Regions from separate parts of the Brevibacterium sp. Z349TD_9 genome, predicted to be linked through region 4. Evidence: riboswitches for the same ligand, from Rfam matches in the RefSeq annotation. Region 4 holds a riboswitch; each other region holds the start of a gene.

Region 1 (7,720 bases), 880 kb from region 4:
CGCCCTCGTGCTCTCCGGTCTCGCCGAGGCGGCCCATCGTCTCCGCGCAGGCGGCGGCCGGTGCGCGCGGGCTTCCGAAACCGCGGCCAGGCTGCAGACCCCTCTCCGGTCATCCCGCCCGGTCGATCTCGCCTGCTCGCAGCTGCACGAGAGTGAGGTCGAGCAGCGGGGTCGCGACCCCGAGTCCCGCCGCGGTCGCCGCGAGGCTGCCGAGGATGTGCTCGGTCTCGTTGGGCAGTCCGGCGGTGACGTCGCGATAGAGCGATGAGGTGAATGAGGAGCCCTCGGCGGTGAGCATCGAGAGCGTCACCGCGCGGGAGCGCGCCGAGATCGGGTGTCCGGCGCCCATCGCCACGGCTTCGAGCTCGTCGACGATCGCGACGACGTGGGGTTCGCCGCCGGCGGCCATGATCGCCCCGACGGGCGCCCGGAAGAGGCACGTGACCACGCCGGCTGCGGCGATGAAGACCCACTTCTCCCAGAGTGCGTCATCGATGGCATCGATGACCTGGAGGCGGAAGCCGGGGACGTCGAGGGCCTCGACGATCCCGGAAGGCACCTCTCCCCCGCCGAGGCGGCCGATCGTCATCGTCGCCATGTCCGTCATCTGCACAACGTCGTATCCGCGCATCGTGCCGATGATCTTCACGAGGCCCCCGAGCACCTGCCCGGGGAACTCCCTGTCCAGGCGGTCGATATGGGCCATGCCGTTGAGGAACGGAATGATGAGCGTGTCCGGCCCGATCGCCGGGCGAATGTCGTCGATGACCTGGTCGAGGCCGCTGGCCTTGACGGCGATGAGGACGAGGTCCGCAGGGATCGGGTTCGCTGCGAGCTCCTCGGCGGTCGTCACGGCCACCGGGTTCGTCCTGTCCTCGTCGGGGCCGATGAAGCGCAGCCCCGATGCGCGCAGCGCCTCGGCGCGCTCGGGTCGGACGAGGAAGGTGACGTCACGTCCGGCTTCGACGAGGCGGGTGCCGAACGCTCCCCCGGTGGCCCCGGCTCCGGCGATGAGGATCCTCACAGCTCTCCCTTCAGGGTCGCTGCCGCTGCGGCGGGATCATCGGCCTCGGTGACGGCGCGGACGACGACGATGCGCTCGGCTCCGGCTTCGCGCACCGCGTCGAGCCGCTCACCGGCGGCGATGCCGCCGATCGCGAACCAGGGCGTACTCACCCGTCCGGTGATCTCCCGCAGGGGCTCGAGGCCGACGGCCGGTCGCCCGGGTTTCGTCGGGGTCTCCCACACGGGCCCGAGGCAGAGGTAGTCGATGTCGGGGTCGGCGTCGGCGGCGAGCGCCTGGTCGATCGAGTGGGTCGAACGGCCGAGGAGGACGTCGGGTCCGAGCACGGCACGGGCCTGGCCGCTCGTGAGGTCACCCTGTCCGACGTGGAAGACGTCGGCGCCGACGAGGAGGGCGACGTCGGCACGGTCGTTGACGGAGAAGAGCCTGCCATGGCGGCGGGCGGCGTCCCGGAGGACCTCGAGGGCGGCGATCTCCTCTCGTGCCTCCAGGCTCTTGTCGCGCAGCTGGATGATGTCGACGCCCCCGGCGTATGCGGCGTCGAGGAACGCGGCGAGATCGCCCTGCTTGGTCCTGGCATCGGTGCAGAGGTAGAGGCGGGCCGCCTCGAGCGCGCGCCGACGCGCGGTTCGAGTCGTGGTCTGCGTGTCTCGCTGGGCGGAGGACGTTGTCATCACGGGAACCATGCTCCTAGAGTAGAGGAGTTCGCGGGAGCCTCGCTGGGAGGCTGAGAGGGCTTCGTGCCGACCGCCGCACCTGATGCGGGTCATGCCGCCGGAGGGAGAATACAGTGCACGTCATCGTCATCGGGGCCGGGATCATCGGGCTCGCCACAGCATGGGAGCTGCGTGGCCGGGGAGCGTCGGTCACGCTCATCGACCCCGCACCCGGCGAAGGGGCCTCGTATGCCGCCGCCGGCATGATCGCCCCGGCCGCGGAGATCGCGTGGGGGCAGTCTCCGCTCTTCCCCCTCATGCGCACCTCTGCCGATCTCTACCCCGAGTTCGCCTCGCGACTCACCGCCGAGACCGGGCACGACCTCGGCGAGACGCAGACGGAGACCCTCGTGTGCGCCGGGGACAGGGCGGATCTCGCGACCCTGCGGGACCTGCGCGCCCTGCAGGCCGAGGCGGGGTCCGAGGTCGAACTCATCACCGGATCCCGGGCCCGCGATCTCGAGCCCGCCCTCTCGCCAGGGGTGAGCGGGGCGGTGCGCATCCCCGGCGATCATGCCGTCGACCCACGACGGATCACCGGCGCCCTGCTCTCGCTCCTCGACGACGACATCGTCCGTGAGGAGGCGACCGGACTCGTCCGCGTCAGCGGCCGCACCGTCGGCGTCGCTCTTGCCGATGGGCGCAGCCTCACCGCCGACCAGGTCGTCGTCGCCGCCGGTGAAGCGGTGGGGACGATCGCCGGCGTCCCCGACCTGCCGCTGCGAGCCGTGCACGGCGACATCATCCGGCTGCGCACCGACGCGAGCGCACCGCCGCTGCTCACCCGCACCATCCGCGGACTCGTCGCCGGTCGGCCCGTCTACATCGTCCCGCGCCCCGACGGGGAACTCGTCCTCGGCGCCACGTCCCGTGAGGACGGACGGCCCGGGGTGCTCGCCGAGGGAGTCCACCGTCTCCTCCACGATGCCGAACGGCTCGTGCCCGGGATCCTCGATGCCGAGATCACCGAGATCACTGCGCGTGCCCGACCCGGATCACCCGATGACGTGCCGTTCATCGGGCGCACGGACCCCGGCTGCGTCGTCTCCACCGGGTACTTCCGCCACGGGATCCTCCTCACTCCGCTCGGGGCCCGCCTCGGTGCCGATCTCACCCGCGGTGAGGACTCGCCGTGGCTGCCCGCAGGGGCGCCCGCGGCCCTTGCTCCCCGCCGCTTCTCCGAAGCCGCACAGTCGAACGAGAGCCCGTCTCCGCGCCTTGTGGCGGCGATGACCACAGCAAGGAAGGAACCATGACCATCACACTCAACGGGGAGAGCAGCGAGCTCGCCTCAGGCACCACGGCCCGCTCGCTCGTCGAGCACGTCACCGGCAGGCAGCTCGCGACGGACGGGACTCCCGTCGACGGAGGCCGTCTCGGGGTGGCCCTCGCTGTCGACGGTGAGGTCATCCGCCGTGGACTCTGGGCCGAGTTCGCCATCGTCGACGGCCAGACCGTCGACATCGTCACTGCTGTGCAGGGAGGCTGAGATGAGCTGGACGATCGACGGAGCGACCTTCGACTCCCGCCTCGTCATGGGCACCGGAGGGGCGAGCACCCTGAGCATCCTCGAGAACGCACTGACCGCCTCGGCGACGGAGCTGACGACCGTGGCGATCCGCCGTTTCGACGCTGACGCCAGGGACTCGGTCTTCGCCCTCCTCGAACGACTCGGCATCCGCTCCCTGCCGAACACCGCGGGCTGCTATACCGCCCGGGACGCTGTGCTCACGGCCAAGCTCGCCCGGGAGGCGCTCGAGACCTCGTGGGTCAAACTCGAGGTCATCGCTGACGAGGACACCCTCCTGCCCGACCCGGTCGAGCTCTTCCGGGCGGCCGAGGAGCTCGTCCTCGACGGGTTCACGGTCTTCGCCTACACCAACGACGATCCGGCGCTCGCGAAGCGCCTCGAGGACGCCGGGGTCGCCGCGGTCATGCCGGCAGGGGCCCCGATCGGCTCGGGTCTGGGCATCCTCAACCCCCACAACATCGAGACGATCGTCGCCCGTGCGCAGGTGCCCGTCATCCTCGATGCCGGCGTGGGCACGGCCTCGGATGCGGCGCTGGCGATGGAGCTCGGGTGCACGGCCGTGCTGCTCGCCTCGGCGGTCACCCGCGCCCATGACGCACCGGCGATGGCTCGGGCGATGGCGCTCGCCGTCGAGGCGGGCCGCCTGGCTCGGGGCGCGGGACGGATCCCCAAGCGTCCGCTGGCACTCGCCTCCTCACCTCACGAGGGCAGGGTCACCACGGAGAACCTGGTGATGGGGCCATGAGCGGGACACCTCTGCGCCCGCTCGTCGAGCCCGTCGACGCGCTCACGCCCGATGAGCTCGCCCGGTACGCGCGGCATCTCAGCCTCCCAGAGGTCGGAGATCTCGGCCAGCGGCGGCTGCGGGCCGCGCGGGTCCTCGTCGTCGGCGCCGGCGGCCTCGGAGCCCCGGTGCTCCAGTACCTCGGGGCGGCGGGGATCGGACTCCTCACCGTCATCGACGACGACCGCGTCGAGGTCTCGAACCTTCAGCGCCAGATCCTCCATCGCGATGCCGACGTCGGCCGCCCCAAGGCAGACTCGGCCAGGGATGCGCTGCTGCGCCTCGACCCGCATCTGTCCGTGACCGCCCTCGCGGAACGCCTGAGCCCGGACAATGCACTCGAGCTCTTCGCCGCCCACGATCTCGTCATCGACGGTGCGGACAACTTCGCGACCCGGTATCTGTCCAACGATGCCGCCGAGCTCACCGGCACCCCGCTCGTGTGGGGGACGATCTTCCGCTTCGAGGGCCAGGTGAGCACCTTCGTGCCCGGTCACGGACCGATGCTGCGCGACCTCTTCCCCGACATCCCCGACGCCGATTCGGTGCCCACCTGTGCCGAGGGAGGAGTCCTCGGCGTCCTCTGCGGTCTCGTCGGATCGACGATGGCCGCCGAGGCCGTCAAGCTCATCTGCGGCATCGGGGACCCCCTCATCGGCAGGCTCCTGCGCACGGATGTGCTGGGGACGACCTTCACGACGCTGCGTTTCTCCGCCGACCCGGATCGGCCTGCCGTGACCGACCTCACCGAGGTCGCCGTCGCGTGTGCGGCTCCCCCGGCAGCTTCGGCGCCCGCCGTCGACGAGGTCACCGTCGCCGAGGCTCGTGCGTTGGGGGCCGACGCGGTCATCGTCGATGTCCGCGAGGAGTGGGAGCGGCAGGTCCAGTCCATCCCCGGCACCGTCCATGTGCCCCTCGACGTCGTCGTCGACCGGGGGTGGCCGGCCCTCGCCGAGGTGGTCGGCCCCGCCACCGACATCGTCGTCCACTGCCGGTCGGGAGTCCGGTCGGCGAAGGCCGTGGCGGCCGCGGCTCCCGGCACTCCGGAGGGAGTGCGCCTGCGCTCGCTGGCCGGCGGGATCGAGGCCTGGTCCGCCGCGGACTCCCCTACGCCCGCGCGCTGAGGCGACGGCGCAGGCCGGTCTCGCCTGCGGCCATGACCGCGGCATGCATCCTGGCCGACAGGGGGCGCAGCAGGCGTGGGGCCAGACGCGTCGTCGTCACGCACCACACGGCATCGATGACGGTGAGCGGTCCCGACCGGCGCAGCGTCCACACCCCGGTACCGCGCAGGTCCCCCTCGGCGCTGAGCACGACCTGCCGGGGCGGGTCGATCGCTTCGATGCGCAGCATCATCGACAGGGAGAGGCCGAGGGGGCTGCGCACACCGATCTGCGCCCTGGAGCCTTCGGCGAGCGTTCCGTCGACAGCGTGCACCCACGCCAGTCCCGGCCACCAACCAGGCCAGTCGTCGATGGCGGAGAGCACGTCCCACACCGGCTCGACCGCTTCGGCGACGCGCCAGGTCGTCTCGAAGTGGAACGGAGCGGACTCGCCTGATTCCGCTCGGGTGTGTGCGTGGCTCATGCCGGACCTCCGTTCGGCTCGTCGTCCTTCGACGGTAGTCTGGGGGACGTGTCCGAGGAAAGCCGCAGCTCCCGCAGACCGTCCCCGCTGGCGGGACGGAAACCGACCAAGGACGATCTCGCCCGCTTCGCCACCGACGATCCCGATGCGATCGACGATGTGCTGCCCGCGGGTTCCGGGCAGCTCTCCCTCCTGATCGTCGGCATCAATCCGGGTCTGTGGACGGCGGCGGTCAACGCCCCGTTCGCCCGCCCCGGCAACCGCTTCTGGCCCTCGCTCCACCAGGCGGGGCTCACCGACCACCTCGTGGATGCGTCTCTCGGCCTCTCGATCGAGGATGAGGAGCATCTGCTCTCCCGCGGCATCGGCATCACCAACCTCGTCGGTCGGGCCACCGCGAGAGCCGATGAGCTGAGGAACGAGGAGTTGCGCGACGGAGGGGCGAGGCTCGTCGAGCGCCTCTCGGAGATCCGCCCGAAGGCGGTGGCGATCGCCGGCATCACCTCGTTCCGCATCGCCTTCTCCCAGCCGAAGGCCACACTCGGGGTCCAGGACACGTCCCTCATTCCCGGCTGGCCTGCGGACATCGAGCTGCGGGTCGTCCCGCAGCCGAGCGGTCTCAACGCGCACTACAACATCGCCGCTCTCGCCGAGATCTGGCGACAGGTGTGGGCCGACATCGCCGACTGACCGCAGAGCGTATGGGTCAGGGCTCCGTTGCGGTGCCGTGTCCGAAGTGCTCTCGGCAGCGGGCGACGTACGAGTCGAGGCCGCCGATGTGGCTGGCGTCGATGTCGGTGGCCGACCCGGCGGGTGCAGCGGCGATGCGCTCGTGGAAGACGGCGTCGCGCCCGCACACCGTGCACACTGCCGTGAGCTTCGTGACGTCCTCGGCAAGTGCCATGAACGTCGGCAGTGGTTCGAACGGATCACCGTCGAAGGTCACGCACAGTCCCTCGACGATGACATCGATGCCGCGGGAGAGGAGCTTCTCGACCGCGGGCACGAGGTCGGGGCCGAAGAACTGGGCCTCATCGATGGCGACGAGGTCGACGTCCTCGGCTCGGGCCGCCTCGGCGAGGGAGGCGACGTCTCCGACGGGAACGGCGGGCACGGTCACCCCGATGTGGGAGGTGACGGCGGAGAGCTCCGCCCTGGTGTCGAGGGAATGGCTGATGACCAGCGCTTCGACACCGGCGATGCGGGCGCGACGGACCCGGCGCATGAGCTCTTCGGACTTGCCGGAGAACATCGGGCCGGTGATGACCTCGAGGCGACCACAGGAGCCGGCTGGTGCGTGCATGACACCAGACTACGTCGGCTCACCCGTCGACGGTGACCTTCTTCGTCTCGACGTCGACGGTGACCTCGGACTCCGTGCCCGCGTCGTCGTAGTCGAACTGGTACTCGATGCGGTCGTCGTCGGATTCGAGCTTCCAGCTCGTCAGTCGGCCCTTGCCCTGTTCGGAGGCGCGGTTGAGGGCCTCGTCGAAGGGCAACGGGTCGGTGAGGTCGATGGCCTGCTCGGAGTCGTCGGTCGTGTCCTGTTCGGTCTTGGCGATCTTTCCCGACTGAGCGTCGACGTCGATGTCGAAGTCCGTCCTGTCCTTGAGGATCTTCACCTCGTACTGCCACGCGCCGTCGCGGCGGTCGTAGTCGAGTTCGATCGCATGGACGGTGCCGTTGCCGGCCTCCTTCTGCGCGACGGCGATCGCCTCGTCGGGGGTCACCTGCGGGGAGGCGGAGCTGAGGTCGGCGTCCTCCGGCAGGTCGGAGGCGCCGGTCGGAGCCGACTGCGCAGTGGTGTCGTCGGGGCTCGAGCCCGCGGACCCGGAGTCCTCGGACTGCGTGGGCACCGGGTCACCGCTCGTCGGCGCCTGCTCGGTCTCGTCTCCGCTGTTCGAACAGCCGGCGAGGGTGAGGCTGAGGGTGAGGGCGACAGCGGCTGTGAACGGGACGGGTGAGACGGTGTTCATACCTGCCACGGTAGCAACGCGGGCTCGTCGAGGACATGACTCTAAGAGAATTATCATCGCCGTTGGCCAGGGACGACCCGGCTGACCAGCAGGTCTCCCAGG
Region 2 (7,720 bases), 1.5 Mb from region 4:
GGCGACTCGACCAATGGCCCGCGGTCGTCGGCATCGACGACTTCCCCGGAGCAGACCTCCTCGACGTCACCGTCGTCGACCCGGATGTCGACGCGATGTCCGCCGAGGCAGTGCGGGTCCTCACGGGCGACCACCGTCGCAGCTCCGCAACAGGGTCGATACCCCTCCTCACCTCGGCGAACGGCCTCACCCCGGTCCGCCTCATCCGTCGCGGCAGCGGTGAGGAGTCACCGCGCCAGGTCGCAGCACGCTGAGCAGGCGGCTGTCGGATCCTCGGAGGGAATTCCGCGCGGACAGTTGACAAACCTCATCGGTGAGCGAAGTATGACTACCATCCTGACAACGTTGTCAGAATGAGGAAAGGTTTCGAGAATGCGCAGTTCCCACACCCGCGAATCAGCATCGCCGAGGCGCGCCCACCGCCGGCTCACCATCCTCGGTGCCGCCGTCGCGATCTCCGCGCTCGCCCTCAGCGGCTGCGGCAACCAGAAGGGCCAGGGCAACGACGAGGCCGGATCCGGTACCGGCTCCGACGGTGACGTCACCATCGCCCTTCTCCTGCCCGAGTCGAAGACCACCCGCTACGAGTCGCTCGACAAGCCGAACTTCGAGAAGTACGTCGCCGAAGCGAACCCGGATGCGACGGTCGAATACCGCAACGCCAACCAGGACGCCTCCCAACAGCAGCAGCAGTTCGAGGCTGCGGTGACCGAAGGAGTCGACGTCATCGTCCTCGACCCGGTCGACGCCTCGGCGGTCGCGTCGTCCCTGGCGAAGGCCGAAGCGAAGCAGATCCCCGTCGTCTCCTACGACCGCTTCTTCGACGGAGCCGACTACTACACCTCGTTCGACAACAAGAAGATCGGCAACCTTCAGGGTCAGGCCCTCCTCGACGGGCTCAAGGCCAAGGGCGTCGACCCGAAGTCCGGGCCGGTGTGGATGGTCAACGGCGACCCGAAGGACCCCAACGCCGCCGACTTCAAGGCCGGTGCCGAGGAGACCCTCAAGGCCGCCGGCGTCGACATCGCCGCCAGTCACGACACCCTCGACTGGAACCCCGATGACGCCCGGCAGTGGGTCGAAGGCCAGCTGCAAGGCGGAGGAGAGAAGCCGATCGCGATCTACGCGGCCAACGACGGCACGGCCGGTGGGGTGCTCGCCGCAACGACGAAGGCGAAGCAGGAACCCGTCGTCACCGGCCAGGACGCCGAAGTCGACGGCCTGCAGAACATCCTCAAGGGCGAGCAGTACGCGACGATCTACAAGTCCATCCCGCCGCAGGCCGAGTACGCGGCGAAGGCCGCGGTCGCGCTCGCCAACGGCGAGGAGCCGAAGGCTGCGACGACGTACAAGGACACGCCGACGGACTTCGTCGAAGCCAAGGTCGTCACGAAGGACACGATCAAGGACATCGTCGGCGATCAGATCAAGGCCTCGGACATCTGCTCGGGCATCGATGAGAAGCTCTGCGCCGACGCCGGAATCGAGTAGGGGACGCTGAGCGCACGCCGATGACTTCACAGACGAACGAGCCGATGCCCGCCTTCGGGCGGGCGTCGGCGACCACACAGCCCGTGCTCGAACTGCGCGGAATATCCAAGCGCTTCGGTGCCGTCCAGGCACTGACCGACATCAATCTCACCATCGGCCGCGGCGAAGTCGTCGGGCTCGTCGGCGACAATGGTGCCGGCAAGTCGACGCTCATCAAGATCATCGCCGGCGTCCATGGCGCCGACGACGGCGAGCTCCTCATGGACGGCCGCCCGCAGAGGTTCTCCTCACCCAAGGACGCGCAGAAGGCGGGGGTCGCCACGGTGTTCCAGGACCTCTCCCTGTGCGAGAACCTCGACGTGGTGGCGAACCTCTTCCTCGGCCACGAGGACACTCGCGCAGGCGTCCTCGACGAAGTCGCCATGGAGGCGAAGTCGTGGGAGCTGCTGCGCAGCCTCTCGGCGAAGATCCCCAGCGTCCGGGTGCCCATCGCCGCCCTCTCCGGCGGGCAGCGGCAGACAGTCGCGATCGCTAGGTCCCTCCTCGGTGAACCGTCGATCGTCATGCTCGACGAGCCGACCGCGGCCCTCGGAGTCGCCCAGACCGCCGAGGTGCTCAACCTCATCGAACGCCTCCGCGACCGCGACCTCGGCGTCCTCCTCGTCAGCCACAACATGGCCGACGTCCAAGCCGTGTGTGACCGCGTCCACGTCCTGCGCCTGGGCAAGGACGCCGGCGACTTCCCCGGTGATGAGCGCACCGACGTCCTCATCGCCGCCATCACGGGAGCCAACGACAACGTCGTCACCCAGCGGGCGGCACGCAGGGGTGAGCGCCGATGACCCGGAACTCGTTCATCACTGACGAACGGATCTCGCAGGAGGGGTTCGTCCGCACCTTCGTCCGGCGGATCAAGGAGGGTCAGCTCGGCTCGTTCCCGGTCATCCTCGCCCTCGTCATCATCGTCATCGTCTTCCAGTCGGCGAACAGCAACTTCATCTCCCCTGCCAACCTCGTCAACCTCTCCACGCAGGTCGCCTACCTCGCGATCCTCGCCCTCGGGATCAACCTCATCCTCCTCCTCGGCGAGATCGACCTCTCGCTCGCCCAGCTCGGCGGTCTCTGCGCCTCCGTGCTCGGTGTCCTCGTCGTCAGGCAGGGTGTGCCCCCGATCATCGCCCTGACGATCATGCTCCTCCTCGGCCTCGTCGTCGGCGCCATTCAGGGCTGGTTCTTCGCCGTCGTCGGCATCCCCGCCTTCGTCGTCACCCTCGCCGGCCTCCTCGCCTTCACCGGCCTGACCCTGACGACGCTGGGCACGCAGAAGAACCTCTCGATGGCCGACACCTTCGCCTTCGACTTCGCGAGCTACTACTTCCCCGCCATCTGGGCCTACGTCTTCGGCGCGGTCGCGGTGCTCGGCTTCGCCGCCGGGATCATCCACTCGAAACTGCGCCGGCACAATGCCGGACTCGACAGCGCGAGCTGGACATCGGTGATCATCCGCATCGTCCTCCTCACCGCGGTCGTCTTCGGATTCCTCATCCTCGTCAACCAGGACTTCGGGCTGGCGATGCCGTTCTTCCTCATGCTCGTCATCGCCATCGTCATCGACCTCGTCCTGCGGAAGACGAAGTACGGTCGATCGATCTACGCCGTCGGCGGCAAGGTCGAGGCCGCCAGGCGCGCAGGCATCCGGGTGACCTGGGTGCGGATCAGCGTGTTCATGACCGCCGGAGTCCTCGCCGCGCTCTTCGGCTTCGTCAAGGCCGGGGTGACGACGAACGCGGGGTCGACGCTCGTGGGCACGCAGGACCTCCTCAACGCCATCGCGGCGGCCGTCATCGGCGGCACCTCGCTCTTCGGCGGGCGCGGTTCGGCGTGGGCTGCGGTGCTCGGGGCGCTCGTCGTCGGCGCGATCAACAACGGCCTCTACCTCATCGGCTTCAACTCCGACGCGCAGCAGATCATCACCGCGCTCGTCCTCCTCACCGCCGTCGTCATCGACGCGATCAGCCGCCGCGGCCAGCGCTACGTCGGCAGAGGGTAGGCGTCGGAGGGTAGGCGACAGAGGTCCGACGGCCGCCGATAGGCGGCTGGGTCGGTCGCCGAGGCGGAACTGAGTCACTTTTCGCCCGATCAGTCGGTTCAAGACCAGACCGATCGGGCGAAAAGTGAATCATCGGGGCCGGGCGGCTGGATTGAAAGTGGGGTCGGGCGGGTTCGCGGCGGTGGGCCGTGCGGGCACCGTCGTCGCCCCCTAGGTGTCGGTGATACAGTCGGGGGCAAATGACATGGGGTGCCCGGTGCGACTCGCGCAGGGCTGAGAGAACACCCATCGAACCTGATCTGGGCCATGCTAGCGAAGGGATCGTCATGACCGACATCGACCTGTCGTCGGCGCATGCGCGGCTGCGCGCGTCGAACCCGCTCATCCAATGCATCACGAACACGGTCGTGCAGCAGTTCAGCGCGAACGTGCTCCTCGCCGTCGGGGCGTCACCGGCGATGCTCGACCACGACGCCGATGCCGCGCAGTTCGCCCACCTCGCCGGCGGTCTGCTCGTCAACTTCGGCACCGCGACGGACCAGCAGTTCCTCGCCGCCGACGCCGCCGTCGACGCCGTCGACGCCGTCACCGAGGATGCCAAACCCTGGGTGCTCGACCCCGTGAGCATCGGCGCCGCCGACCACCGCACCACCCGGATCCGCCGCGCCGCGGCCGCCCACCCGACCGCGATCCGCGGCAACGCCTCGGAGATCGCGGCACTGGCCGGAGCCGGAGCGGGCGGGCGCGGGGTCGAGTCCACCGACGAGGTCGACGCCGTGCTCCCGGCCGCCGCCGAGCTCGCCCGCACGACCGGCGCCATCGTCGCCGTCTCCGGTGCCCGGGACGCCATCGTCGCCCACATCGACGGGGCCGACCACATCGCCCGCGTCGACGGGGGACACTCATTCATGCCGCTCGTCATCGGCACCGGCTGCTCACTCGGCGCCGTGACCGCCGCTTACCTCGCCGCCGTCCCGCCGGCGGGGACGAGTTCGCAGGCGGGCCCGGCAGGATCGGCCGCGTTCGAGCGCTTCACCGCAGTCGTCGCCGCCCACGCCCACTTCGCCGTCGCCGGAGAGGCCGCCGCCACCGGGGCGCTCGGACCGGGCACCTACTCGGTGCACTTCCTCGACGCGCTCTTCACCACCGACGACGACCGGATCGGCCGCGCCCGGGTCGAGGTGACCACAGTATGAGCGGCGATCGGCTCGCGGGCATCGACACCCGCCTCTACCTCGTCACCGATACCGCGCAGTGCGCGGAGGCGGGACGAACCGTCGCCGAGACCGTGCGCGCGGCCGTGACCGGGGGAGTCGGTGTCGTCCAGGTCCGCGACAAGGACATCGACGACACCGAATTCCTCGTCCTCACCCGTGAGGTCATCGCCGCCGTCACCGAGGCGATCGCCGGGACCGACCGCCGCGTTCCCGTCTTCCTCAACGACCGGGTCGCCGTCGCCCGCCGCCTCCTCGACGAGGGCAGCGACGTCCACATCCACGTCGGCCAGACCGACACCCCCGTCGCCGAGGTGCGCGACCTCCTCGGCGACGGCCCCCTCGTCGGCCTCTCCGCCGCCGAACCCGAGGAGTTCGCCACGGCCCAGGAGACCGGCGGCGTCGACCTTGTCGGCATCGGACCGGTCTTCGACACGACGACGAAGACCGACGCCCCGGCCGGGATCGGTCCCGACCGCCTTGGCGAACTCACCGCCTCGGCGGGGATCCCCGCGGTCGCGATCGGCGGCATCGACGCCGAGCGCGCGCACGAACTGCGGGGACGAGGACTCGTCGGCATCTGCGTCGTCTCCGCGATCTGCCGCGCCGAGGATCCCGAGCAGGCGGCCGCGGACCTCCTCGACGCCTTCGGCGACGGCACCCGAAAGGACGGGGAACAGGCATGAGCGAGCGACCACCGATCGCGCTGTCGATCGCCGGCACCGACCCGAGCGGCGGGGCGGGAATCCACGCCGACCTCAAGACGTTCACCGCCCTCGGCGTGCTCGGGACGACGGCGATCACCGCCCTCGTCGCGCAGAACACCCACGGGGTGTCCCGCGTCTACCCGATCGACGAGGACTTCGTCACCGATGAGCTCGACAGCGTGCTGAATGACATGCCCGTCGACGCGACGAAGACGGGCATGCTCGGATCCCGGTCGCTCGTCGACCTCGTCGTCGACCGGGCAGCGACCTCCGACTTCGGGTTCTTCACCGTCGACCCCGTCATGGTCGCGACCTCCGGACACCGCCTCCTCGAGGTCGATGCCGTCGACGCCGTGCGCACGCGCCTGCTCCCGGCCGCCGACCTCATCACACCGAACCTCCCCGAGGCGGCCCTCCTCCTCGGCGACGACGTGCCCGAGGCGACGACCCCTGAGCAGATGCGCGACCAGGCCAGGGAGCTCGTCGCGCGCGGCACGCGCGCCGTCCTCCTCAAGGGCGGGCACGCCGCAGACGGCGAGGTCGCCGACATCCTCGTCACCGCCGACGGGGAGGTCACCGAGTTCGCCCACCCTCGGATCGCGACCCCGAACACGCACGGGACCGGGTGCACGCTCTCGGCTGCGATCACCGCCGAGGCGGCCGTCCTCCGGCGGGCCAACGGCGGGAAGACGCTGGCCTCTGAGGACATGCGGCAGGCAGTCGAACGGGGACTCGACTTCCTTGCCCGGGCGCTCGCCTCGGCGGCGGACTGGAAGGTCAGCCTCGACCCCGCGGGCGCCCACGGACCGGTCGACCATCAGGTCGACATCGTCCGCCGCTGACCCCGCCCGAGCACCGTACCCGGAGCGCTTCACCATCGCAGCACCGCGGCGCCCCGGACCCGACCCGATCGACGACGATTCGACCCAAGGAGACACGTATGACGACGACCTTCGCCGCCGGCCCGCAGACCACCGAACTCTGGGACCACGTCCGCCCGATCATCGAGGCGATCGAGGCGCTGCCGTTCCTCAGCCAGCTCGCCGAGGGCAGCCTCGATCCTCTTGCGTTCACGAACTACATCACTCAGGACAGCATCTACCTCAGCGGATATGCGAAGGCGATGTCCTTCCTCGCCGGGAAGACGACGGACCGGGACGAGTCCCGGTTCTGGTCCACCTCGGCGGCGGAGGCGATCACCGTCGAGGAGGAGATGCACGCCCAACTGCTCTCCGATGCCCGCCTCGGGCAGGCGCACTCCCAGCTCGAGGCCGAGGACCGGGTGGGTCCGTCGCCGACGACGCTCGGATACGTCTCGTTCCTCGTCGCCACGGCCGCGACCCGGTCCTACGGTGAGGGCGTCGCGGGAGTGCTGCCCTGCTTCTGGGTGTACGCGCACATGGGCAAGGTGCTCATCGAGCGCGCCGGAGAGATGGACGAGAACCACCCGTATCGGACGTGGGTGCAGACCTACGACGCCCCGGAGTTCGACGAGTCGACGCGGAAGGCCGTCGAGATCCTCGAACGCGAACTCGACCGGGCGCCAGCCGATGAGGCGGCGCGGATGCGGGCCGCGTTCGAACGCGCGTGCGTCTACGAACTCCACTTCTGGGCCTCGGCGCACGCGTTGCAGGACTGGGACGCGGGCGTCTTCGCGGTGCCCGCGGCCGAACCTGTGCGGTGAGCGCCGACGCTGCGCGGAGGGCGGCCTCCGCGCAGACGGCGACCCCTCCGCTGCGGCGGCGCAGTGACCTCCTCCGCGGCGGCGCAGTGACCTCCTCTAAGCGCGGCCCTCGCGGCGGTCGTCGACGATCATGGTCAGCGGGGCGAACTGTCCGAGAACCATCCAGCCCCGGCACAGTGTCGTCCAGAGGATGACGCGATCGACCTGGGACAGGGGGACACGGTCGTGCCGCGGACACGTGAGGCGCCCGAGGGCGAAGACGATCGCCGCAAAGCCGGCACCGATGATGGTGATGATCAGCAGATCCATGACGAAACCCCCTCGCAGCCGCAGTGGAACCCTGGATTCCAGTGTCTCTCCGAAGTGGCGCTGTGGAAAGGGGCCAATCGCACATCAGTGGCCTCTTCGCGCCGCAGTGAGGGCGAGGCGGCAGGGCTGGCGCGACCCGAACGGGCTGAGGCCTACGAATACGCGAGGCTGAGCCGGTTCGCCGCCTCGACGACCGCCGCTGCCGCAGCTGAGCCCTGCTCGGCGGTGATGGCAGACGGGAACGTGAAGCGCACGCTCGTCTTCG
Region 3 (7,720 bases), 210 kb from region 4:
CCGAGGTGGCCGCGAAGGTCATGGCGTTCGAGACCGCACTCGCCCGCCACCACTGGGACCGCGTGGCCACCCGTGATGCCGAGAAGACGTACAACAAGCACACGATCGCGCAGCTGCGCGAGCTCGGCCCCGGGTTCGACTTCGATGCGTGGTTCGCCGCGGTCGCCGCCGACATCGACGGCGAACTCGAGACCGTCGTCGTCGGCCAGCCCTCGTACGTTGCCGGCATGGCCCAGGTCTGGGAGGACACCGACCTCGAGACGCTCAAGGTGTGGCTGCGGTGGTCGGTGCTCACCTCGACGGCGTCCCTGCTCACCGACGACATCGTCGAAGAGGACTTCGACTTCAACTCCCGCACGCTCTCGGGCACTCCGGCGCTGCGGGACCGCTGGAAGCGCGGGGTCGGGCTCGTCGAGTCCCTCCTCGGCGAGGCGGTCGGCAAGCTCTACGTCGAGGCCGAGTTCCCGCCTGCCGCGAAGGACGCGATCGACCACCTCGTCGACATGCTCATCAAGGCGTACGAGAAGTCGATCACCGAACTCGACTGGATGAGTGAGGAGACGAAGCAGCGGGCGCTCGTCAAGCTCTCGAAGTTCACGCCGAAGGTCGGCTATCCGGTCAAGTGGCGCGAGTACCCGGCCGAGATGGCCGCCGACGACCTCGTCGGCAACGTCCGCCGCGCCGCCCGAGCCGAGCACGCCCGCCAGATCACGCGCATCGGCGGTGAGATCGACCGCACCGAGTGGCTGATGACCCCGCAGACGGTCAACGCCTACTACCACCCGGTGATGAACGAGATCGTCTTCCCCGCCGCGATCCTCCAGCCCCCGTTCTTCGACGCCGAGGGCTCGGTGGCGGCGAACTTCGGGGCGATCGGCGCGGTCATCGGCCACGAGATCGGACACGGCTTCGACGATCAGGGCTCGCGCTACGACGGCGACGGCAACCTCGTCGACTGGTGGACGGCCGAGGATCGGGAGCGCTTCGAGGAGCGCACGAAGGCCCTCATCGACCAGTACGACGCGCTCGTTCCCGCCGGTCTCGAGGCCGGTCAGCACGTCAACGGGGCGCTCACCGTGGGAGAGAACATCGGCGACCTCGGCGGACTGTCGATCGGGTGGAAGGCGCTCGAACTCGAACTCGGCCGCACCCCCACCGAAGCGGAGGCCGCGGAGTTCTTCGCCGCATGGGCGAAGGCGTGGCGGACGAAGATGCGCACCGAGGAGCGCGTCCGCAGGCTGAGCATCGACCCGCATTCGCCGGAGGAGTTCCGGTGCAACCAGGTCGTGAAGAACATGACGGCGTTCCACGACACCTTCGGCGTGAGCGAGTCCGATGCCATGTACCTCGCGCCCGAGGCCCGTGTGACGATCTGGTAGATCTCGTCCCGGCAGCCCTCCGGGCGCTGAGCAACCCTGCGCGGGTTTGCCGAGCGCCCGGAGGGATGCCGGAATCGGGGTCGCCGCGCCTCTAGCGGTGCCGGCGGACCATCGTGACGACGCGGAAGTCGAACTCCTCCCAGCTGCCGATCGGCGCCTTCGCCGCCAGCGCCGCCTCGAATTCGCCGATCTCGCGGTACGTCGATTCGAGCGGCAGCGTCATGTCCGCCTCCGCGTAGATGAGTCCGGTCGCGTCGGTGCCGACGACGTCGAGTCCCACCGAGGCCGGGTCGAGTTCGTTGTTCATGACGATCGGCACCCGACCGGGTGTCGTCGCGCGCGGTTCGGGGGTCGCCTCGGTGTGGCCCTGCTGGTCGCGCAGCTCCCGTTGGGCGGTGATGACGAACTCCGCGAACGCCCCGATCCCGATGACCGGCAGCCGTGAGGTGAGCGCATCGGTGGCGACCCTGACGAGCCGCGAGCGCGCCTTGCGCGTGAGCGGGGCGAGGTCGCCGCCGGACATCGCGACTCCGTCGAAGCCGACGAGCGACTGGTCGATCTCATCCTCGTTGGGGTTGAGGACGGTCATGTCGAGGCCGAACCGGGCGTACCACGGTCGGGTCGCCTCGGCGCTCGCCTCGTCCCACCAGCGGTAGAAGAGGAAGGGGACATTGATGCCGGCCTCCGAGTAGAAGAACGGGGGCCGCCGTTCTCCGGCGGTGACGGCGAAGGGCACGACGTTGCCCGGCACCGGGGCGGGGCACGTGGCGAACGCGGAGAACGCGAACGGGTAGTTCACCGCGCGGTTGAAGTCGACGACGAGCGATCCGTCGGCGTTGGGGATGCCCAGATCGAGCGTCCGCCACGCCGAGGTGGTCCTCCCGTTCGTGGCATCGTGGAAGTCGAGCTGGAGTCCGGTCGCCGGGCACCCGGAGGCGATGAGCGTGACCTCGCCGTCGGGGCCGGTGAACGTGACCTCGCCGACGACCGTCGTCGTCAGCTCGAGACCCTCCTGCGCGGTGGAGACCGGTTGTGCCTGCGGCTGCTCATAGGGGGTGAAGCGACCGAGGAAGACGAACTCACGGTTGGGGTCGTAGACGGGGACCTCGACGAATTTGCTCAGCAGCGGCGACTTCGCGTCGCGGATCCTCACACCGATCCGCCCACCGCGGTCGATGAGCTCGTAGAGCACGTGCCCGACGGTGAACCAGCCGAGCGAACCGCCCGTCGGCAGCTTCGCACTGAAACCGGTGTCGTCGACCCTGACCTGGGGCGAGTCGTCGGCGGGGGCCTCCCCGGCGGTAGCTCCGTCCTCGGCGTTAGCTCCGTCCTCGGCGGGGCGGGAGAGGAGGTCCAAGGTCTGTGCGGCGGGGCCGGCCTTCGTGCTCGGGTCGAGCGCGAGGCGCACCCAGCCGTCGTCGTCGACGGTGAAGGTTCCAGGGGCGTCGGGCCAGGTCGACTCCCCATCGAGCCAGTGCAGGCCGACGACGCTGAGCCAGCCGAAGGGTGTCGCCAACGACGAGTTCCGCGAGTCCCGCCAGGTGTTCCATTCGGCCACGAATTGGTTCACGTCGAAGTCCCCTCGCAATCTCATTCGTCGTCCCGGGTCTGCCGCTTCGGAGCTGTGATCAAAGCACCTGTGATCAAAGCTACCGCAAAGGATAGGCTGAGAAAATGAGCACTCCTCCCACCGACCAGACAGCAAACGCGCAGGTCGCAGCCGATCTCTCGGAATTCGTCTCTGCCTCTCCCAGTTCCTATCATGCCACCGCTGCCGCCGCCGACCGTCTCGGCGCCGCCGGCTTCCACCGGCTCGACGAACGCGACTCCTGGGCGCTCGAACCCGGCCGCGGATACTTCGTCGTCCGCGACGGTGCGATCATCGCGTGGATGACCCCGACAGAGACCACCTCGGTGATCCCGCCGTTCCGCGTCCTCGGGTCGCACACCGACTCCCCCGCCTTCAAGCTCAAGCCCGGTGAGGAGTTCGCGACCGCCGGGGTGCGCCAGGTCGGCGTCGAGATCTACGGCGGGCCGCTGCTCAACTCGTGGCTCGACCGGGAGCTCGCGTTCGCCGGGCGCCTCAGCCTCGCCGACGGCACCGTCGTTCTCGCGCGCACCGGGGCGATCGCGCGCATCCCGCAGCTGGCCATCCACCTCGACCGGCAGGTCAACGAGGGCCTCACCCTCGACAAGCAGCGGCACACGACCCCGATCGTCGGTCTCGCCGACCTCGCCGAGGCCGACGTCCTCGAGCTCCTCGCCGCCTCCGCCGAGGTGGATCCCGAGCTCATCGTCGGCCACGACGTCTACACGATCCCCGTCCAGGAGCCTGCGCTCTTCGGTGCCGCAGACGAGTTCTTCGCCTCGCCGAGGCTGGACAACCTCCTCTCCGTCCACGCCGGGGTCACCGCGATGGTCGGGCTCGACGCCGAGGCGCTCGACCACCTCGCCCTCTTCGCCGGGTTCGACCACGAGGAGATCGGGTCGAACTCTCGGTCCGGGGCGAGCGGACCGTTCCTCGCCGACGTCGCCGAGCGCATCGTCGCCTCCCTCTACCCCGACGCGACGCGCAGCGACCACCTCGCCGCGCTGGCCGGGTCGGTGTGCGTGTCCTCGGACGCCGGTCATGCCGTCCACCCGAACTATCAGGAGCGGCACGACCCGCAGGTGCGGCCCCGCCTCGGCGGCGGACCCCTGCTCAAGCACAATGCCCAGCAGCGGTATGCAACCGACGCCGTGGGCACCGCGGTGTGGGCGCAGGCGTGCGCTGCGGCCGGGGTCGAATACCAGGACTTCGTGTCGAACAACGCCGTGCCGTGCGGGTCGACGATCGGACCGCTGACGGCGACGCGGATGGGGATGACGACCGTCGACGTGGGACCGGCGCTCTATTCGATGCACTCGGCGCGGGAGATGTGCGCGATCAGCGACGTCGTCGCCCTCGGTGCCGCCGCCAAGGCCTTCTTCCAGGGAGCGTAGGGGCCGGCGCCGGCACTCCGCACGCCGATCCACGCGCAGCCGACACTTCCAGCCTCGATCCACGCGCAGCCGACACTTCCAGCCCCGATCCACGCGGGGCCCGAATTCCGCGTCGCCCCGGACTCGGAATTCCGGCTGCGCGTTGATCGAAAGCGACCGACTTCGCGGGAGCATCGATTTTCTCCCGCCGCGTTGATCGAGAGCGACCGGGTGCGCGTTAATCGAGGGCGATCGGCAGTCGCCGAACGGTCGACGGGACGCGCTGTTTTGTGGCGACGCGCACACTGTGATAGTCGTTGTGTGACCCCACGGGGGCCTCCGGCAGGAGGCTGAGATCGGGCTAGGGCCGCTCGAGACCGTTGAACCTGATCCGGTTGATACCGGCGGAGGAAGAGAGGATCGCAGATGACTGCGCCTACCCCTGACACACCCGAAAACACCACGCCCGCCGAGGACTTCCCCCTCGAGCAGTACCCCTCGCACTCCCTGGCCTGGCTCGAGGACAGCGAGCACGACATCCGCGTGCCGGTCACCCGCATCGACCTCGAGGACACGAACGGCCGCCCCAACGAGCCCGTCCACGTCTACCGCACCGTCGGCCCCGGCGCCGTTCCCGAACACGGGCTTCCGCCGCACCGCGCGCCCTGGATCGCCGACCGCGACGACACGGAGACCTACGAGGCGCGCGGACACCTCATCGAAGACGACGGCCGAGCCGCCGTCCGCCGCGGGGCGCCCTCTCAGCAGTGGCAGGGTCCGGAGCGGTCACCTCGGCGAGCGAAGAACGGACGCACCGTCACGCAGATGCACTACGCCAGGAAGGGCATCATCACTCCGGAGATGCGCTACGTCGCGATCCGCGAACAGTGCGACGTCGAACTCGTCCGCTCCGAGGTCGCCGCCGGCCGGGCGATCATCCCCTCGAACATCAACCATCCCGAGTCCGAACCGATGATCATCGGCAAGGCGTTCCTCGTCAAGATCAACGCGAACATCGGCAATTCCGCGGTGACGAGCTCGATCGCCGAGGAGGTGGAGAAGCTCCAGTGGGCCGCGAAGTGGGGTGCCGACACCCTCATGGACCTCTCGACGGGCAACGACATCCACACCACCCGCGAATGGATCATCCGCAACTCCCCGATCCCCATCGGCACCGTCCCCATCTACCAGGCACTTGAGAAGGTCGACGGCGACGCCGAGGCGCTCACCTGGGAGATCTACCGCGACACCGTCATCGAACAGTGCGAGCAGGGCGTCGACTACATGACCGTGCACGCGGGCGTGCTGCTCCGCTACGTCCCGCTCACCGCGGACCGGGTCACCGGCATGGTCTCTCGCGGGGGCTCGATCATGGCCGGCTGGTGCCTGGCCCACCACGAGGAGAACTTCCTCTACACCCACTTCGACGAGCTCTGCGAGATCTTCGCCCAGTACGACGTCGCCTTCTCCCTCGGCGACGGGCTGCGTCCCGGATCGATCGCCGACGCCAACGACGCCGCACAGTTCGCCGAACTCGACACCCTCGCCGAGCTGACGAAGCGCGCGTGGGCCCACGACGTCCAGGTCATGGTCGAAGGCCCCGGCCACATCCCGCTCCACCTCGTGCGGGAGAACGTCGAGAGGCAGCAGGAGCTCTGCGACGGCGCGCCCTTCTACACCTTGGGCCCGCTGGTCACGGACATCGCTCCCGGCTACGACCACATCACCTCGGCGATCGGGGCCACGGAGATCGCCCGCTACGGCACCGCGATGCTCTGCTACGTCACCCCGAAGGAGCACCTGGGCCTGCCCGACCTCGAGGACGTCAAGACGGGCGTGATCACGTACAAGATCGCCGCGCACGCCGCCGACGTCGCGAAGGGACATCCCGGGGCGAGCGCCCGTGACGATGCACTGTCGAAGGCGCGGTTCGAGTTCCGCTGGCGCGATCAGTTCGCCCTCGGCCTCGACCCGGAGACAGCGGAGGCATTCCACGACGAGACCCTGCCCGCCGAACCGGCGAAGACCGCGCACTTCTGCTCGATGTGCGGGCCGAAGTTCTGCTCGATGCGCATCTCCCAGGACATCCGCGACACCTACGGAAGCGCCGAGGCGCAGGCCGCGATCGCGGGCATGCAGGCCAAGAGCCGGGAGTTCCTCGAGCGCGGGGCCCAGGTGTACCTTCCCGAGCCGACGGTCGGCCCCCGCCGAGGCTGAGGCGCGGGGCGCGCTGGCAGCGTCGCTCCACGCGGGGCCGGGACCCGGGCCGCCGATCCACGCGGGGCCGGGACCCAGGCCGCCGATCCACGCGCAGCCGGAAATCCGAGTCGCCCCGGACGCGGATTTCGAGCGCCGCGTGGATCGAGCGCTGACCATCGTCGACGGACTCAGTCCCTCACTTCTGCAGCTCGTCGAGGGCCTTCTGCGAGCCGGGTGCGAGTGTGATCGGCTCCGGCGGCACCGCAGTGTCGAGTGTGATGTCCTTCGCGGCCGCATGGACCTTCTCGAGGTCGGCCTTCTTGTCATAGATGAGCTTCGTCAGCGCGCACTGCGTGCCCTCATCCATGTCGTTGCGGACCATGAGAACGTTCGGGGTGACGATCGTCTTCACCGTGCCCGCGCCCTTGTAGGTGTCGGCGGGGATCTCGGCCACCTCGTAGACGGGGTTGAGCTCCTTCATCTTGCTCTCGAGCCCGGAGATGTCGACGAACTCGACGTCCCCGCCGTTCGAGGTGAAGAGGTCGGTGACGCCTGCGGTGGGCAGACCGCCCGACCACACCATGCCGTCGATCGTCCCGTCTTTCATCCCGTCGACCGTCTTGGCGAGGTCGAGCCGCTGCTTCGTCACATCACCGTCGGCGAGGCCCGCGGATTCGATGAGGCGGTTGGCGATGACCTCGGTGCCGGACTTCGGTGACCCGGTCGAGATCGTCTTGCCCTTGAAGTCCTCGACGGACTTGATGTTCGCGTCCTTGCGGACGATGACGTGCGTGTAGTTGTCGTAGATGCGCGTGAGCGCCGAGATCTCCTCGGGCTTGTCGAAGTCGGCGTTGCCGGTGACGGCATCGGCTGCAGTGTCGGCGAGCGAGAACGCGATGTCGTAGTCGCCCTTCGCCAGCTGCTGGAGGTTCTGCACCGAGGCGCCCGTCTCGGCGGCGGTGGCCTTGAGCTCGGTGTTGTCGGAGATCAGCTGCGCGAGACCGCCGCCGAGGACGTAGTACACGCCCGTCGAGTTGCCGGTGGCGATCGTGATCTGGCCCGACGCCGCCGTGCAGCCGTCACCGCCTTCGGCGGCCGGGGTGTTCTCGCGCTTGCCGCCGCACGAACTCAGGGCCAGGACTGCGGCGATCGCGGCCGCGGTGACGGTGAACATCTTCGTT
Region 4 (7,720 bases):
CGGCCGTCGCCCGACCGCCGTGGGCTTCGAGATCGGCGACGAGGGCGTCGGTGATCGCCTGCGAACCGCCGACGGGGGAGGGCCACCCGCCGGCGTGGGCGATGGTGGCGAGCATCGTCGCCGTCGCCGCCGTGCCCATCCCCGGCAGGGGGCCGATCGCGTGCGAGCCGACGCCGGTGAACAGCGCCTGGGTGGTCTCGTGGGAGAGCGGGATGTTCCACGCGGGGCTCGCCTGGGAGAGCAGCCGCATCCCGAACTTCACGACGTTGGCGATGCCGGAGGCATCGCGGAGGGTTGGAGGCAGCGACCGCTTATCGCCGAGGGAGAGCCAGATCGTGTCGTCGACGCGCTCGAGGAGGGGACGGAAGAACCGGTCCCATTCCGGTCCCGCCTCGCCGAGGTGCTCGACCGTCTTCGCGAGATCGTGGAAGGCCAGCGCGGCGGGCCGACCGTCGAGCGGCTGGGCGTAGGAGATCTCCGGGGTCGTGAACTCGAGTCCGCGGGCCCGGAGGTCGAAGTCGACGAAGAAGGGGCTGGCGATCGCGAGCGGGTGGACGGCCGAGCAGATGTCGTTGACGATCCCCGGGGCCAGCCCGAGGTCGAGGGTGCGGGAACCGCCGCCGATCGTCGGCTGGGCTTCGAGGACCTCGACCGAAAGCCCCGCCCGAGCCATGGTGACGGCGGCCGCCAGACCGTTGGGGCCGGATCCGACGACGACGACATCAGGCTGGGTGCTCATGGCTTCAGTCTAGGTCAGACGCCCGAGGCGGGCTGAGAGTGCGTGCCGCGGGCTGCGCGCTGCGGTGCGAATCGCGATCAGAACTCGCCGATCCCGTTGTGGAGGATGTCGCGCAGGGCCGAGCGGATGAGGCCGAGCTCTTCGAAGCCGTCGAGCTCGGCGTCGCCGAGGACGACCGTGTCCGTCGTCAGCTCCCTGACGCTCACGACGCTGCTCGTTCCCAGTTGGTCGGTGCCGAAGAGGAAGAGGTTCGCGACGATCGGGGTCTCCCCCTCGGGCAGGGCGCGAGTGGCAAGTGCTCCCACCCGCGGGTCGAGGGGGCCGGTCGGTGAGTCGGCGGGGACGAGGGTGCTGAGCTCGGGAAGCGTCTCGCGGGTCAGCCGCGAGGCCTCGTCGTCTTCGTCGAAGCTGTCGATGAGTCCGAGTTCGAGTTCGAACGCCGTTCTCGCGAGGACGCCGGTGAGCAGGTTCTCGTCGAGGAGCGGTGTGCGTCGGGTGTACCACCGGATGACGTCGTCGGCGTCGCTGGTGAGGATGAGCGACCAGACCGCGCTGACATCGACGTCGGCGGGCAGGGGGAGGAACGCCCAGCCGGCGAAGAGGTCCCCGAACGTCGTGACGGGAGGCGGCGGCGCTTCGGTCGCCGGGCCGGTCGGCTCTGCCGCGGCCGTGGTGGTGCGATCATCGCCTGCCGACGCCCTGGCGTCGTCGACCTCGTCGTCGAAGGGACTGAAGGAGAGCGTCTCGGCGAAGCGCATCTGCGCGACACGCAGCAGGCCCTCGATGAGTTCGCTGCTGACGTCCTCGTTGAGGAGTTCGACGTTGCCGGATTCGAACGGGTCGTCGTCGCAGATGATGGCGACGTAGCGGCCGGTGGGTTCGTGGCCCTCGGGCAGAGGGTAGATCTTCAGCCGGGACAAGGCCGCCGAGGCCTCCTCGACGAGGACGTCGCCGCTGAGATCGGACAGGGTGCTGTTGACCGGGGCACCGGCGCTCGTGCCGTCGGTCTCCTCGTCGACGTCGTCGTCGACCCATGCGTTCGCCGACTCGGTCTCGACGAGGAAGCCGGCGATCTGCGAGAGGATCGTCGCATACGACGCGCCCTCGGTGGTCCGTTCGATCCACCCTGTCTCGCCGTCCTCATCCTCCGTCTCGAAGTATCCCCACACCATGGTGGGGAAGAACTTCGGCGGCACGGATTCGATGATGTCGGGGCGGAACAGCCCGAACGGGATCCATTCGGAATCGTGGTCGACGGGGGAATCGTTCATCGGTCAATAGTGCCACGAGCCGGGCGGATCCGCCGACGGTCGGCAGGTGAACAGCCACCCTACCACTCCGCCGGGCAGGTATAGCATGGCACCGTCCGCACAGCCGGTGGCCGTCGACTGCCCACCGGACCGGCACACGACGCTGACCTGCGAAAGGATCTCCATGAGCGCGTTCTTCGTCTCGCCCACCCCGATCATCAGTGCCCTGCGCGGCTTCGCCCGCGCCCACTCGGACCGCGTGGCTCTCACCGAGGACCCGCTCTTCGTCCGCTCCCGCACCCGGACCCCTGAACGCCGAGTCGGCCTCGTCTCCGGCGGCGGATCGGGCCACGAACCCATGCACGTCGGCTTCGTCGGGCAGGGGATGCTCGATGCGGCAGTTCCGGGCGAGGTCTTCGCCTCCCCGCACAATGCGCAGATCTTCGCCGCCTCACGCGCCGTTGCCGGAGACGATGGGGTCCTCCACATCGTCAAGAACTACACCGGCGACGTCATCAACTTCGCGATCGCCGCCGAACGCCTCCAGGCAGCGGGCATCTCGACGCGCACCGTCATCGTCGACGACGACATTGCCACCGACAGTGATGAGACCGAGACCGGCCGCCGCGGCACCGGCGCGACTGTCGTCGTCGAGAAGATCCTCGGTGCCGCTGCCGACTCCGGACTCGGCCTCGATGAGCTCGCCGACCTCGGCGCCGAGGTGGCCGACCGTTCCCGCAGCCTCGCCGTCGCCGCCCGCGCCCAGACCGACTCCCACACAGGGAGGCCCGCCTTCGATTTGGCTGAGGGAACGCTCGAGTACGGGGTCGGCATCCACGGTGAACGTGCCGCGACCTCGATCGAACGCGAGAGCTTCGACGCGCTCGTGGCGAGGATGGTCGACGAGGTCCACGCCGCCGTCGCCGGCGACCCCGCCGACGGCGACCTCCTCGTCTTCGTCAACGGACTCGGCGCCAGCACGCAGATCGAGCTCTTCAACGTCTTCGACGGCGTCACCCGCGCCCTCGAAGCCAAGGGCGAGAAGGTCGCGGCGTCCCTCGTCGGCGACTACGTCACCGCCCTCGACATGACCGGCTTCTCGATCACGCTCACCCGAATGCAGCCGCAGTGGTTGGACTGGTGGGAAACCGCCACCTGCACTGCGGCCTTCCCCGCGCCCGTCGCCGACGGCACACCGACCGCATCTATCGCCGAACGCGGGACCGACCAGGGTGGCGCAGACGAGACCGACGCGGGCACACTGCGCACCCGCGCACAGGATCGCAGCACCGACCTCGAGACCGCCGTCGTCATCCGCTTCGCCGAACTCGCCGAAGAGCATCACGGCCACCTCACGCGACTCGACCAGGTCACCGGTGACGGCGACTTCGGCGACAACCTCCGCGGCGGTCTCCGCCATGCGACCCGACTCATGGAGGAGGCCGACGCGGCGGGATTCGCCGCCGCCGAACGTGCCTTCCTCAACGGCGTCGGCGGCACGAGCGGGCCTCTGCTCGGCCTGCTCTTCCAGGAGCTCAACGCCGGATACGCGAAGCTTGGGGACGACGAGCACCCGAGGACCGTCTGGGAGCAGGCGACCGCGGCCGGCTCGGCGGCGATCCGCCGCGTCGGCGGAGCCGAGCCCGGCGACCGGACGGTCATCGACGTCCTCGAACCGACCGCCTCAGCGCTGAGCGGAGGATTCGCCTCGGCCGCCGAGACGGCCGCCGACGCCGCCCAGGCCACGGCCGAACTCCAGGCCAGGCGCGGTCGTGCGAGCTATGTCGACGGGCGCGGCCACGGCACCCCCGACGCGGGCGCGGTCGGGATCTCGCTGCTCTTCACCGCGGCCGCCGAGGTCTACGAACGCTGAGCCCGGTACGCCTCATCGAAGAACGCGCGCTCGAGCCCGACGGCCCGCCCCCACAGCGCGGTCAGCCGCTTTCGGGTCGTGACCGACTCGGCGTCATCACCCCGGGGAAAGACGCGTTCGAGTTCGTCGACGAGGAACTGCACCCACGCGGAGAAGTCCTCGCCGCGGTGGAGGTCGATCCAGCCGACGTGGACGTCGCGGGTGGGCATGTCGCGCACCTGCTCACCCCAGTCGAGGTAGAGCCATTCGGCGATGACGAGGACGACGAGGAGGTCCGGGTACGACGCCGAGGCGACGGCCGTCCGCATCACCTCGCGGAAGCCTTCTGTCGGAGCGAGGAGGACGGGGTCGGCGTAGTCGTCCTCGGTCACCCCCACCTCGGCGAAGGCACGGAGGAAGTACGAGTCCTCATCGGCTTCGAGGAACCCCAGCTGACGCGCGAACCGGAGCTTCGCCTCGATCCGGTCGGCGTGGGCGACGCACGTGCCGAGCATCGCGAGGAAGTCCTCGAAGAACTGATAGTCCTGGACGAGATAGGTCGCCATGACGTCGTCGGGCACGGTGCCCGCGAAGAGCTCCTCGACGAACCGGTGGCCGACCGCGGCACTCCAGTCCTCGTCCGCTGACCGACGCAGTGCCTCGACGGCGCCGTTCTGGGACACAGTGATCATTCGTCTCCTCCAACTTCCTCCGCCGGCATGATCCGGATCAGGTGTAAGGGTCTGCGTACGCACTCTCAGCGCCGTGTCCGGCGCTCCCCTGTGGTGGTCTGAGACTATCAGGCCCGGTCAGGGCACGGGAATGCCCGCGACCGCGCCGAGGCGGAGGCTCAGCTCCTCAGCGATCCGTGCGGTCGCCGGCTGCCGGCCGGCCGCACGCTCGGCCTCCTCGACGGCCGAGTTGTAGTTCGTGTTCGTGTTGATGTCGTAGACGACCTGCCGGCCGTCGTTGGTCTCGATGAACTCGACGCCGGCGAAGTCGATGGCGAGTTCGCGGAGCAGTTCCTCGAGTCGGCCGATGAGCGGGGTCTCGGCGGTGATCTCCTCGCGCCGGGTGAACTGGCTGAACGGCGCCGAGGCGGTGTGCTGGTCCCCGGCGGTCCCAGCGGTCGGGATCTCGCACGCGTCGGCGGGGCAGAGTTCGAACGAGCCGGCAGAGACATCGACCCTGACGGCGTAGTGGAACCGGCCGCCGATGAACTCGGCGCGGGTGATGAACGGTGCGGCCGGCTGCAGGTACTCCTGGATGAGGGTGATGCCGTCGATCGGCTCGTCCGCGCCGCCGGGTCCGAAGTCGGCGATCGCCTGCTCGAGGTCTGCGTGAGAGTCGAACCGGCGCACGCCCAGGCCCTTGCCGCCCTGGTTGTGCTTGGTGATGAACGGGGGAGCGAAGTCCGCAGCCGCCTCGGTGATCGCGGTGCTCCCGAACGCGGCGGCGGTCCTGGGGACGTCGAAGCCGTGGGCTGCGAGTTCGCGGTGCTGGCGGATCTTGCTGACCTCGAGCTCGTAGACGTCGGAACCGTTGATGACCGTCCGACCGGCGGCCTCGAGCCACGCGAGCACCGCCCGGCCGAAGTCCTTGACATGCGGGTCGGTGCGCGTGTGCGAGGACGCGGAGAGGCGGGACCAGAAGAGGGCCTCGGGCGGCTCGGCGGCGAGGTCGATCGTCGCTCCGGGCAGCAGCCATTCGACGTAGTCGACGCCCTGGGACTCGAGCGCCTCGGCGAAGGGGGTGATCCACTCCGGGTTGTCGTGGATGATGTAGACCGCGGGCCTGTCGGCGACGGGCAGCTGCTGGGTGCTCATGGAAGGCCTCTCGATGTCGTGTCGGAACGCTGGACGTATTGCTCAACAATCCTACGGGTCCGGGGATTCCCGGCCGAAGCCGTTCACCGCGTCCGTCCACCGGCGTAGACTCAGGCTATGGCTATCGCAAAGCAGCCCGTGATCGTTCTCGACGCTCCGGATGCTGGTGAGCTCGCCCGCTTCTACGGCGACCTCCTCGACTGGCAGGTCCGCGTCGACGACGACGGCACGTGGGCTGAGATCACATCCGACTCCTGGCCGCCCATCTGCTTCCAGCAGGTCGAGGACTACCACGCCCCGAGCTGGCCCAGTCAGGAGCATCCGCAGCAGATGCGCATCGACGTCATGGTCGACGACCTCGATGCCGCCGAGGCGCAGGTCATCGAACTCGGTGCCGGCAAGGCCGCCGTGCAGCCGGGGGAGACCTTCCGCGTCTTCCTCGACCCCGCCGGCCATCCGTTCTGCCTCTGCGTCAGCTGAGGCGGTGCCGGCCGACTGAGGCGGCGCGGGCCAGCCGTGACGGCGCCCGCGTCTACGATGGCGAGCATGGACCTCATCGCGTCGTTCGACGACATCGCACCGAGACCGTGGGCCAATGGCGCAGGTGAGACGACCGAACTCGTTTCACTCGACGAATCCGCGCGCCTCACCCCGGATCGTCGCCGGTGGCGGCTGAGCATCGCCCGCCTCGATCGTCCGGGTCCGTTCTCGTCCCTGCCCGGACTCGATCGGATCTTCTGTCCCACCGCCGAGGTGGTCCTGTCGATCGACGGCACCCTCCACCGGGCGGGCCCCGGGCGTCCCCTGCGGTTCAGCGGCGATGCCGACGTCGCTCTCACCGAACTGCGAGAGTCCTGCTTCGCGATCAACCTCATGACCGAGCGCGAAGGCGACCACCCTGCCCTGACGATGCTGCCCGCACCCGCCGAGCGGCCACGATTCGTCCTCACACTCGAACCGGTCGAGGGATGGGGACGGTTCACCCTCCTCGAACTCGACGGTTCCGAGGAGCTGCCGGGCCGCCTCGGCGTCATCGGGATGAGCTGAGGCGGGGGAGGCTCCGGTCGCGCCCACACGGAAGCGAATCCTGAGGAAAACGTGCGAGTCGGGTGTACCGGCGGTCACAGATCGAGGCGTCGTTGCTGGTCATCAGCGTAGTCGTCGGCCGGGCGTCCAGGAGGCTCCCAGGCTCGGGTGGGCCCGGTCAGGGTCTCTGGACTTCCACGGAGAATACTGGGAGCTGACACACGTTCTGGGAGGTACTTTGGCGTCGCAACAGAGAGACCCGCACAACTCGTCCGATCCCGCAGGCGCGAACGGCGCCGCGGGATCGATGCCGCAGCCGACCCCTGGTGCCCAGCCGACCCACGGCACCCAGCCGTCACAGACGCTGCCGCTCATCACCGAGGAGATGACAGCGGCGCATCCGGCGACGACCCCGGTCATGCCGCCCAACCCCATTCGTCACGATGCCCAGCCCACGGCAGCGCAGCCGGCGGCAGCCCAGCCGACGGCAGCGCAGCCCGCTGCGGGGCATACCGAGTCCACGGCTGTCGCGCCCACCGTGGCACAGGATGCTCAGACCGGCGAGGACCAGGACGGCGAGAAGAAGGAGAAGTCCGGGAACGGGATGTCGGCCACCCAGCTGCTGGCCGGCGCCGGTGCGGCAGCGACGTCATCGGTCATCGGTGGACAGCTCGGCGTCGCCGGCACCGTCATCGGCGCAGGCATCGCGAGCATCGTCACTGCGGTCGCCGTGAGCCTCTACAGCAAGAGCCTTGAGAAGGGCAAAGAAGCGGTCAAGGAGGTCGGCGCAAAGCTCGCCCCCGCGGTGAAGAAGGGCGCAGGCCTGCCCGTCGCCGGAGGCGGAGCCGCCCTCGGCGGTGCGGCCACGGCCGCCGGTCCCGACGCCACTGCCGTCTACGGAACGACCCCGCACACGAACTCTTCGCCGACGGCGAAGGACACTTCGGCAGACGCCGCTTCCCCTGATGAGACGGCCGTCCACGGAGCCGTGGGCGACGGCGATCGCAGCGACACCGCGTTCGGCAAC

Evidence for each region. A riboswitch is a leader RNA that binds a small molecule or an ion and turns the genes downstream of it on or off. The one in region 4 is predicted to bind thiamine pyrophosphate.
Region 1: another riboswitch for thiamine pyrophosphate. It lies ahead of thiO (glycine oxidase ThiO); the one in region 4 lies ahead of AC0VYB_RS02605 (TenA family protein).
Region 2: another riboswitch for thiamine pyrophosphate. It lies ahead of thiM (hydroxyethylthiazole kinase); the one in region 4 lies ahead of AC0VYB_RS02605 (TenA family protein).
Region 3: another riboswitch for thiamine pyrophosphate. It lies ahead of thiC (phosphomethylpyrimidine synthase ThiC); the one in region 4 lies ahead of AC0VYB_RS02605 (TenA family protein).

What each region holds. Positions count from the first base shown of each region.
Region 1 is NZ_CM149680.1:1,487,360-1,495,079, reverse strand. It holds gene AC0VYB_RS06730 (2-dehydropantoate 2-reductase) at 110-1,024, opposite strand; gene thiE (thiamine phosphate synthase) at 1,021-1,698, opposite strand; TPP riboswitch at 1,722-1,824, shown strand; gene thiO (glycine oxidase ThiO) at 1,815-2,996, shown strand; gene thiS (sulfur carrier protein ThiS) at 2,993-3,229, shown strand; gene AC0VYB_RS06710 (thiazole synthase) at 3,231-4,016, shown strand; gene moeB (molybdopterin-synthase adenylyltransferase MoeB) at 4,013-5,179, shown strand; gene AC0VYB_RS06700 (SRPBCC family protein) at 5,163-5,642, opposite strand; gene AC0VYB_RS06695 (mismatch-specific DNA-glycosylase) at 5,691-6,332, shown strand; gene AC0VYB_RS06690 (thymidine kinase) at 6,349-6,945, opposite strand; gene AC0VYB_RS06685 (PepSY domain-containing protein) at 6,965-7,618, opposite strand.
Region 2 is NZ_CM149680.1:2,990,025-2,997,744, reverse strand. It holds gene AC0VYB_RS13985 (LacI family DNA-binding transcriptional regulator) at 1-254, shown strand, start outside; gene AC0VYB_RS13980 (substrate-binding domain-containing protein) at 373-1,491, shown strand; gene AC0VYB_RS13975 (ATP-binding cassette domain-containing protein) at 1,512-2,333, shown strand; gene AC0VYB_RS13970 (sugar ABC transporter permease) at 2,330-3,541, shown strand; TPP riboswitch at 3,777-3,880, shown strand; gene thiM (hydroxyethylthiazole kinase) at 3,868-4,737, shown strand; gene thiE (thiamine phosphate synthase) at 4,734-5,441, shown strand; gene thiD (bifunctional hydroxymethylpyrimidine kinase/phosphomethylpyrimidine kinase) at 5,438-6,304, shown strand; gene AC0VYB_RS13950 (TenA family protein) at 6,403-7,146, shown strand; gene AC0VYB_RS13945 (hypothetical protein) at 7,243-7,455, opposite strand; gene AC0VYB_RS13940 (cysteine desulfurase family protein) at 7,608-7,720, opposite strand, start outside.
Region 3 is NZ_CM149680.1:392,029-399,748, reverse strand. It holds gene AC0VYB_RS01750 (M13 family metallopeptidase) at 1-1,379, shown strand, start outside; gene AC0VYB_RS01745 (DUF1684 domain-containing protein) at 1,471-2,949, opposite strand; gene AC0VYB_RS01740 (M18 family aminopeptidase) at 3,054-4,361, shown strand; TPP riboswitch at 4,660-4,770, shown strand; gene thiC (phosphomethylpyrimidine synthase ThiC) at 4,767-6,557, shown strand; gene AC0VYB_RS01730 (TAXI family TRAP transporter solute-binding subunit) at 6,736-7,720, opposite strand, start outside.
Region 4 is NZ_CM149680.1:602,810-610,529, forward strand. It holds gene AC0VYB_RS02590 (phytoene desaturase family protein) at 1-739, opposite strand, end outside; gene AC0VYB_RS02595 (hypothetical protein) at 817-2,010, opposite strand; gene AC0VYB_RS02600 (dihydroxyacetone kinase subunit DhaK) at 2,174-3,862, shown strand; gene AC0VYB_RS02605 (TenA family protein) at 3,850-4,533, opposite strand; TPP riboswitch at 4,531-4,633, opposite strand; gene AC0VYB_RS02610 (ATP-grasp domain-containing protein) at 4,651-5,667, opposite strand; gene AC0VYB_RS02615 (VOC family protein) at 5,785-6,147, shown strand; gene AC0VYB_RS02620 (HutD family protein) at 6,214-6,714, shown strand; gene AC0VYB_RS02625 (hypothetical protein) at 6,932-7,720, shown strand, end outside.